Regions from separate parts of the Vibrio sp. 16 genome, predicted to be linked through region 3. Evidence: predicted binding sites of a transcription regulator. Region 3 holds the regulator's gene; each other region holds the start of a gene.
The links. The regulator CRP, encoded in region 3, controls carbon source genes, mostly activating them, when cyclic AMP is high. The targets are predictions, from matches to a motif close to TGTGANNNNNNTCACA.
Positions count from the first base shown of each region.

Region 1: a site for CRP is predicted at 1,051-1,066, ahead of udp (uridine phosphorylase). Genes of this name have one in related genera too.
Region 2: a site for CRP is predicted at 1,555-1,570, ahead of recB (exodeoxyribonuclease V subunit beta). Genes of this name have one in related genera too.

Region 1 is NZ_OY808997.1:1,597,989-1,601,276, reverse strand. It holds gene U9J37_RS07040 (zinc/cadmium/mercury/lead-transporting ATPase) at 1-907, shown strand, start outside; gene udp (uridine phosphorylase) at 1,173-1,931, shown strand; gene U9J37_RS07030 (YehS family protein) at 2,022-2,501, opposite strand; gene U9J37_RS07025 (hypothetical protein) at 2,636-3,288, opposite strand, start outside.
Region 2 is NZ_OY808997.1:140,461-143,748, reverse strand. It holds gene recB (exodeoxyribonuclease V subunit beta) at 1-1,456, opposite strand, end outside; gene recC (exodeoxyribonuclease V subunit gamma) at 1,721-3,288, opposite strand, start outside.
Region 3 is NZ_OY808997.1:2,776,378-2,779,665, forward strand. It holds gene astD (succinylglutamate-semialdehyde dehydrogenase) at 1-183, shown strand, start outside; gene U9J37_RS12710 (DUF1338 domain-containing protein) at 370-1,161, shown strand; gene crp (cAMP-activated global transcriptional regulator CRP) at 1,249-1,881, opposite strand; gene U9J37_RS12720 (phosphoribulokinase) at 2,123-2,992, opposite strand; gene U9J37_RS12725 (YheU family protein) at 3,075-3,287, opposite strand.

The sequences.
Region 1 (3,288 bases), 1.2 Mb from region 3:
CTTAACCAAAGGCCAACCTGAGGTGACGGACATATTGCCTCTAAACGGCTGGAGCGAACAACAACTTCTTGGAAAAGTGGCGGCGATTGAAGTTGGGTCAAGCCATCCTCTTGCAAAGTCCGTGGTACGCAAAGCAGATTCTCTCGGAATTGACATTGTCGAAGCAGAAAGTAAGCAAGCGCTGGTAGGAAGTGGCGTTCAAGGTTATATCGAGGGGATTCTTTACCAAGTGATTGCGCCAAGTAAGCTGACGATGACACTCGACCCTAATACTGACAACCTGATTGGTCAATTGGAAGCGCAAGGTAAGACTGTGGTTGTTGCGACTGCTGGAGAGAACCAAGTGATTGGGCTCATCGCTTGGCAAGATACGCTGCGTGATGATTCAGCTCAGGCGGTCAAAGCACTCAAGGCGTTAGGTATTAACGCTGTCATGTTGACGGGCGATAACCCCAGAAGTGCCTCAGCGATCAGTTCAATGATCGATATTGACTACAAAGCAAGCCTGCTGCCGCAAGATAAAGTGACTTATGTTGAGCAACTCTCGGCAACTGCCAACGTGGCGATGGTGGGGGATGGCATCAATGATGCGCCCGCAATGAAAGCCGCCAGTATTGGTATTGCGATGGGCGGAGGCTCCGATGTGGCATTGGAAACAGCAGACGCTGCGATCACTCATAACCGTTTATTGGAGTTGGCAGGGATGATTGAACTCTCACGTGCAACACTTAACAATATCCGACAAAACGTTGCGTTAGCCTTGGGTCTTAAAGGTGTGTTTCTTATCACCAGTTTGCTTGGTATTACGGGACTTTGGGTGGCGGTGTTAGCAGATAGTGGCGCGACGGCGATCGTGACACTCAATGCGTTAAGGTTGCTTAAATTTAAATCGAGCCAAGACGCATAGTCATCCCCGTTTCATTCATCCGCACAATAACCCTCCCATTTGATGAGAGGGTTATTTTTTATGCAACTTACGTCGCCAATTTGCTAAAAAGTGTGATGCAAACCGGTTTTACTTGCAATGTCATAGTTTGTTACTCATGTAGTTGTGAGTTGTGTCACTCTTTATTTTTGAGGAGTTGGTTAGAGTATTCCTGTACCCGATGAATTTATAGAGTGAAACCGGTGTTCGAAGAAAGAACGGATTTCACCTCAATAAGGAGCCCCCTATGTCTCAAGCTGTATTCCACCTAGGTGTTACCCAAGAAGATCTTGCTGGTGCAACATTAGCGATTATTCCTGGTGATCCTGCGCGTGTTCAAAAAATTGCTGAAGAAATGGAGAACCCTGTTTTTCTAGCAAGTCACCGTGAATACACGCTTTACCGAGCTGAGCTTGAAGGCAAGCCAGTTGTCGTTTGTTCAACCGGTATCGGTGGTCCTTCTACATCTATTGCAGTTGAAGAGCTAGCTCAACTTGGTGTTCGTACTTTCCTACGTGTTGGTACAACTGGCGCGATTCAGCCTCACGTAAACGTGGGTGATATGATCGTATCGACGGGTTCTGTTCGTTTAGATGGTGCGAGCTTGCATTTCGCTCCAATGGAGTTCCCAGCAGTAGCAGATTTTGAAGTTGCTACAGCGATGAAAGCCGCGGTTGAGGAGTCTGGCGCAACAGTACACATGGGTGTTACTGCTTCAAGCGATACCTTCTACCCAGGTCAAGAGCGTTACGACACTTTCTCTGGCCGCGTTGTTAAGCGTTTCCAAGGTTCGATGCAAGAATGGCAAGACATGGGCGTACTGAACTTTGAAATGGAGTCAGCAACGCTGCTTACTATGTGTGCAAGCTCTGGTTTGAAAGCAGGCTGTGTCGCGGGCGTTATTATCAACCGTACGCAGAAAGAGATCCCAGATCACTCAACGCTAAAAGAGACTGAAGCACGCTCAATCAAAGTGGTTGTAGAAGCGGCTCGTAAAATGCTTTAAGGTTTGCGCGAGTTAACGCGACCCAATAGAAAAAACCTCAATCATGGTCAGCCAGATTGAGGTTTTTTAGTCTTCAAATTCAGCGGGCAGTTACGCAACAAACTCTTCTGAATCTGGGCGGTTGGTAAACTGCACGCCGTGTAAGAAATCGCACAGCAGTTGATCCTCACACGCTTTGTAATTCTTATTGTTCGGTTTGCGGAAGTAAGCACCAACCTCATATTTGCTTAAGCTCACGCCCATTAACTCCAGTACGTCTAGTACATCTTCCGCTTTCATGTTAAGCGCGATACGCAACTTCATAAAAATCATATTGTTGGTTAGCTTTTGTTCAGGCTTAGGTTGTTCGCCTTCTTTTTTCCCACGCTTTAGGTTGATAAATCCGTTTAGAAATAGCGCCAGTTCTTTATCTTTCATTTTCGTTGCCGACTTATCAGAGTCAGCTTTTAACCAGTCATTGACTTGGTTTGGTGTGATAGGTGAATCCACTTGATCAAACGCTTTTACGATTTGTGCAGGTTTGAGATTCAATGAATGTTGGATACGGCGCAGGATTTCGTTGTTAGTCACAGTGGGTGCTCTTAGGTCTATGAGGTCGAGTTGACCAGGTTTTGTCGGGGAGGACTTTAGCAAAGTTGCGGCATGGTGGATAGTGAGAAATTGGGCTCAAGCAGAGATAAGCCTGAGCCCTAAAGTCGCAGAGATTAAGCGAGCGTTATCTTAGGCAGTGGCTGATAGAGGCTTTCAGTCATCTCCGATAGCATTTGGTCATATACCTGCGAGATGATTAATGAGATATCCGTCGTTAATTGGTACAGGTCATCATTGCTTGCGGTAATTGTGTCACTGGCGTGGATTTCAGTGAGAATATGCATGGCTTTGGAGCTTGTCGGAGACGCAACCGATAGCGGACTCACCAAGGAGAGCTGGTTGAGCTTGCGCTTGGTTTTGTCGCAGTAGTATTTCACGCGCAGTTCTCCTTCTGGGTAGCTCCTGTCTTGAATCGAGATTCTAAGCTGAGTGAGCACTTCCATGCTATCAAGTACTTGCTGCCAATTCATATGGTACTCATCGCTGACGTCTTCGCGTCCAGACTCAATCAGCCAAGCGATGGCTATCTCGTCCATTAAAAACATGCAATGGCGAATGGTTTTGCCATGAATCACTTGGTTCCGAGCAACGCTTCGTTGATCCCAATCTTTATACAGCGACTTTAGCTTCAGTTGGAGAATGCGATACATAGGCTTGTTTTCAAACGGTGCATTGGCAATCAATTGGTTGGAATAATCGAGCATAGCGTCACAAACACCATCCAATTGCGCCTTCACGGCTTGTGTTTGTTGGTTCGAAAGGGCTT
Region 2 (3,288 bases), 440 kb from region 3:
CGTTTGGACTGTGGTTAACAGGAAGAAAGGGAATGTCTTGGTCGTAGATAAATGGACTTGTTGGCAAAGAGAAAATTTGGTTGACCGCCGCGACCATATCCGCGCTCGAACGCCAGTTAGTGCCCAAGGTGAAATGGGAAGAGACCTGATTTCTTGCTTTGATGTAAGTAAAAATATCAGCGCCGCGAAAACCATAGATGGCTTGTTTCGGGTCACCGATCATAAACAAGCCAAACTGAGGATAATCGAGGTAGATTCGGCTAAAAATGCTGTATTGTAGTGGATCGGTATCTTGAAACTCATCGATCATCGCTACCGGATACAAGGTGCGAATTCGCTCAGCAAGTAAGCCCATTTCATCACCGTCTATCGATGCCGATAGCTGGGTGAGTAAATCGTCAAATGATAGCCACTGCTTCTGCTGTTTCGCGCTGGCAAGCATTTCGCGGCAATGTTCAATCGCGTGCGCCAAGATCGGCGCTTTTAAGCTGATTGGATTGGCAAGAAAATCGTCAATCGCGATAAAAGTATCGTGCTGCGGCGCACTGCCTTTCGGCGTTTTTTCTATCAATACGGTTTGGGCAAACTTTTCCAGCTTATCAGGATAGTCATAACTGACCGTCTCAGTGCTGGCCCAGACATTGACGGCCTCTAGCCATGCTGGCAGCGACTTTTTGCTGTAGCTACGCTTGTTGATGTCAGACTCACTGATCAACGCTAAATAGTCATCTTGTCCAGATCGCCACTGCGCTTTAAGCGCATCAATCGCCGCAAGGTTTTGTTGATGAAGGTCCGCTAAACTGCCCTGCATGGCTTTCACCGACAATGCAAGCGGCGCTCCGGTTAGGTAATTGGACACTTCCGACAGCAATGCAGCTGGCGATCCCCAAATTCGGCGCACTTCACCTGCCAATTGAATCGGCAGAGGATAAAAATTACGTCGCCAGTAGTCGGCAACAATTTGCGCTTTTAGGTGGCTTTCATCGGTCACAAATTCGTTGTTAAATCGACTGCCAGATTCAAAGGCGTTTTGAGTCAACATTCTTTGGCAAAAGCCGTGGATGGTGTAGACCGCCGCTTCGTCCATCTGCCGTTCTGCTTGCAGAAGAATGTTAGCCGCCTGCTTGTGATCGTCAATCTCTTCAAGCAAGGGCTGAATCACAGGGTCATGAGTTTGGCCTCGGGCAAAGGCTAATCTAGCATCATGGATTCGCGCTCGAATTCGATCTCGTAGCTCCGCGGTTGCCGCCTCGGTAAACGTTACAACTAAAATTTGATCGACCGTTAACGGAGTTTGATGTTGGGTTTCTGAACTACCGTGCCCCAATAACAACCGCAAATAGAGACCCGCGATGGTAAAGGTTTTACCTGTACCCGCAGAAGCCTCAATCAGACGTGCGCCATGAAGAGGAAAAGTCATGGTATTTAGCGGAGTCACCATAGACGATGCAGTCATAGAATATTTGCCCTTTGAATGTAAAGCCGACAACCAACTGTGATCCCGGCTTAAAAATGCGACTTATTAATAAATATCCTTTAAAAGTGAGAGTTTTATGCGATCCCTCTCACAGCAGAATATTATTCTAACCGTTAGTATGCGCCCCACGTGTTGAGCAGCCATCTGTGCTGCAAGAGACCAACCGAATCATGGTCCCTCTGACCTGTGGCCGTACAGCGAACGCCCTACACTATAATGATTTACTGGCGGCCACCTACTTTCTTATTCCAACTCATCATTTGATTTCACCATGAGCCTTGGTGCTTGAATCACCCTTACTGATATGTCTCGAGCTTTGGTCGCCAACTCTTCGTTCCAAGCGGGCCAAATCCGGGAAATGTATGCATTGTTGCCTTCACCAGTCGCCATATAACTGTCGTTGAAGACGTCCGCCATTTTCTTGCGTGACTTTTCTTCATCGTCCACCCAATTCCCTCGACTAAATCCAGCCTCAATACAAGCCAATGCCGTTTTCGGGAAATAGCACAAAGGCTCGGTCATCCCTTGGTAGAACAGGCCAATGAGCTCAGCCAGCAGAGCTTTCGCTTGCTGTGCATCTTCCATTGCTGGGTAAACTAAATGCACCACGCCTTCTTTGCGATCGTATCCGATCATATGCGTTCGCTTGGCATGCCCCATTGCAGACATAGCAAGGTGATCAATCCATGCCGACAGGTAATCTTGTGAGCGGATTTGACCACTGCGAAAACGAATCAGCCCCGACTGATAAAGCTGGGTAAGCCAACCAGTAAACAGCACGGGCTTGTTCTCTCCTAACACATCAAACTCAAGCTTGACTTCAAGATCGTCAGCGGCAGATTGGCACAAGAAGCCAATCTTCTCGACCAACTCTTCGGTTTGGACACGGTTGGTTTCAAACTCGATATCGCCAAATGCGCCAACGGGCAATTTGCCTTGCGCACGTTGGGTAGCGATAAATTGCTCTATCACGGTTTGGCTATCTTGTTGCGGCTCTAATAACGCAGCTAGCAAGCTGTCTCGAATTTGGTAGCTCTCTAGCCCTCCAAGCACGAATGGCTCATCATCTTCCATAACAGGTAATGGCGGCTCAAACATCACTTTTAGACGGCGGTTAAAGAAATATTGCACAGGCAATCGCCAGAAACGCTGCAACTCAACGAGATCCAGCTCCAGTGGGTAAGTGGCATCCAGAAGATAATCTTCAAGCTGGCGATTAAACAGACCACTTTGCTGCCCTTGCCGATTGGCCGCGGGTAACCACTCTTTCGCATAGCTTGGCTGCGTGCCAATAAATGCGGTTGGGCTGAACGGCACCATCGAATGATGGGAGATTAAGGAAGCCAACAAACGATCACCCGATTCATCGCACGCCAGTGCCTGATCGCCTTCTAAGCAGTAGTTTTGATGGCAATACTCCAACAACTCTGAGACCAGCACCGAAGGGACGCGCTCAGTGTTGTCTTGAATCGAGCGTCCCACATAGCTGATGTATAACGTCTGCTGCGCAGAGAGCATCGCTTCTAAGAACAGATAGCGGTCATCATCTCGGCGAGATCGATCGCCGGGCTTTGCTCGCCCTGTCATCAAATCAAAACCTTCAGGTGGCATTGAACGCGGATACACACCGTCATTCATGCCCAGCAAACAGACCGTTCTAAACGGTATTGAGCGCATCGGCATCAAGGTACAGAAGTTCACTTGACCCGCGAGGAAGCGCTGGCTCACTCTGGTCCCCGAAAGCTTGTTTTGCAAATACTGAGTGATAACCGAAGGGGTTAGATCTTGTTCAAACGCGGCGTCACTTAATT
Region 3 (3,288 bases):
GTAAACCGCAACCGTCAGCTCACTGGCGCGAGTGGTGATGCACCATTTGGCGGTCCAGGCGCATCGGGTAATTTACGTCCAAGCGCTTACTATGCCGCAGACTATTGTGCTTACCCAATGGCTTCGATGGAAGGCAGCGAAACATTGCTGCCTGCTACGTTAAGCCCAGGGTTAGATCTATAACCATAATAAACCACTAAGGTTTCCCTTATTGCCTTTCTCAGCCGAAAGGCACTTTAAACGTCACAGGTTGAAGGCTACCTAATCAGATTTTCTGGACACATTTTGGTTAGGTGGCCTCTTTTATATCGAAAAACAATACTAATAAAGCTCTCTTTAACGTAAACAACCCCGATACAAGGAGGCGTTATGACGCCAGATGTTTTGTTCCAACCGTTATGGAATGACTATATTCAACGCTTATGTCCCTCTGCTGAAAAAGTGCATCAACTTCTGCAAGAAGACGAAGCATTGATCAACGACCATATTGCTTTGCGCACCTTCAATGTTGAGCCGTTAGGCATTGCGACGCTGGCTCAACCATTCCTTGATGCTGGTTACACCCCTTGTGGTGACTATGTGTTTGAGAGCAAAAAGTTAGTCGCCAAGCATTTTGAACATCCAGATCCAACGCAACCGAAAGTATTCATCAGTGAACTCAAAGTCGATGAGTGTTCAGCCGAGTTGCAGGCTATCGTGGCTAAACTGGTTGAGCAGGTAGACGCCTCTCAATTGCAAAGCCCAGAGTTTTTGTATGGCGGACGTTTGTGGGATCTTAGCTACGCTGATTTCCAGACGTTGGCAAAAGAGAGTGAATACGCTTCTTGGTTAGCTGCCCATGGTTATGGTGCAAACCACTTTACTGTGAGCGTTAATCAGTTAAATGCGTTTAACGAAGTGGTTGATGTGAACAACCATCTGCGTGATGCAGGCTTTACCATCAATGAGTTTGGTGGTGAGGTGAAAGGATCTCCTGATGTGTTGCTCGAACAGTCATCCACTATGGCAGACAAAGTCCCCGTGCAATTTACTGAAGGCACAGAGATTATCCCGGGTGGTTTCTATGAGTTTGCCAAGCGTTATCCAATGAGCAACGGCGAGCTCTATCCAGGGTTTGTTGCGGCGTCTGCTGATAAGATTTTTGAAAGCACCAATGGGTAAGTTAGAACAGGGATTACCTAGTTTGTATTGCTCATAAACAAAAAGCCACCCAATGGGTGGCTTTTAAAATTCAGCAGTTAATCGAGATTAACGAGTACCGTAAACAACGATTGTCTTACCGTGAGCAGAGATTAGGTTCTGCTCTTCTAGCATCTTCAAGATACGACCTACTGTCTCACGAGAACAGCCAACGATTTGACCGATTTCTTGACGAGTGATCTTGATTTGCATGCCGTCTGGGTGAGTCATCGCATCTGGTTGCTTCGCTAGGTTTAGTAGCGTTTGCGCGATACGGCCAGTAACGTCTAAGAACGCAAGGTCGCCCACTTTTTGGCTTGTCACTTGAAGGCGGCTTGCCATTTGCGCTGAAAGGCGCATTAGGATATCTGGGTTTACTTGAATTAGCTGACGGAACTTCTTGAATGAAATTTCTGCTACTTCACAAGGAGATTTAGCACGAACCCATGCGGTACGCTCTTGGTCTTCTTCGAATAGACCAAGTTCACCGATAAAGTCACCTTGGTTTAGGTAAGAAAGGATCATTTCCTTACCTTCTTCGTCTTTAATAAGAACCGCAACTGAACCTTTAACGATGTAGTACAACGTCTCAGCTTTCTCGCCCGCGTGAATTAGCGTGCTTTTTGATGGGTACTTATGAATATGACAGTGTGAAAGGAACCACTCTAATGTTGGGTCGGTTTGAGGTTTACCTAGAACCATAATATCTCACTTCCTCTGCAGGGTACGCTTGCCGCTTTCCATGTTTTAGCTAAGCCTTAAATAGGCTTACTAGGATAAGAGCACTTTACAAATGCTGCAAGCCAACTTGTGTTTCGGTTACAAATAGTATCCTTTTTCGAAAACGATTTCTTGATTTTAATCGGGTCCTACTTGGGTTTTGCTACGCAAAACTGTGCACATGATCACGGTATGAAAAGTAATCGTGTTCTAGCCGTGAGTTCTAGCCAATTTTTCCTGTTTCGATGAGTTGCTGAAGGATAGGACGAACGATCAATTCCATCGCAAAACTCATCTTGCCACCAGGCACGACTATGGTGTTATGTCGCGACATAAATGAACCATCAATCATTGCCAGTAAGTATGGGAAATCGACGTTCTTAATTCCGCGCAAGCGAATGACCACGAAACTCTCATCCAAGCTCGGGATGCCTTTTGCATTTAAAGGATTGGATGTATCGACGGTCGGCACTCGTTGAAAGTTAATGTGGGTGCGCGAAAACTGTGGGGTGATGTAGTTGAGGTAGTCGTCCATCGAACGAACAATCGAATCCATCACCGCTTCACGAGAGTGACCTCGATCGCGTGTGTCTCGAACAAACTTTTGAATCCACTCTAAGTTCACGATTGGAACCATGCCAATCAAGAAGTCCACATGCTGGGCAACGTTAACATCGCCATCGACGACGCCGCCATGCAACCCTTCGTAGAAAAGAACGTCGGAGTTCTCTGGCAAGTCTTGCCAAGGGGTGAAGGTGCCAGGCATTTGGTTGTATGGCACTGCCTCGTCAAAGGTGTGCAGGTAGCGGCGAACTTGCCCTGTACCTTCATGGCCATATTTACGAAAGAACTCTGCTAGCGCAGGAAAGTCGTTAGCTTGTGGGCCAAAGTAACTAATATGGCGGCCTTGCTCGCGCGCCTTACGGATCTCCACATCCATTTCTGGTCGTGTGAAGCGATGGAAGCTGTCGCCTTCAACCCATGCGGGTTTGACGTTCATCATATTGAACATCTTACGGAAAGCTTCTGAAGTAGTGGTAGTACCGGCGCCAGAAGAACCGGTAACGGCAATAATTGGATGTTTTGCTGACATGACAAACCTTGTCGTTGAATACGTTCCTGTAATCGGAGTTCACTATAGCACGCTTTAGTAAACCGTCATTGTATGCAGTTCTCTAAAATTTGTTTTTGAGTTGAATGTCGACGGTTTCATGTAACTCGGAGAAAACCACGACCGCATCACCCGACTCGAGCTGTTTCTTAATTTGGTCAATCTTGCTTTGCAGTGACACCTCTACCGCTCCGTAGTCGGTTCCTTCCCTAAGGACAAACTCACGAATCAAGTTTTCTAATGTCTCTGGTGCAATGTCTTGCCAAGGAACAATCATA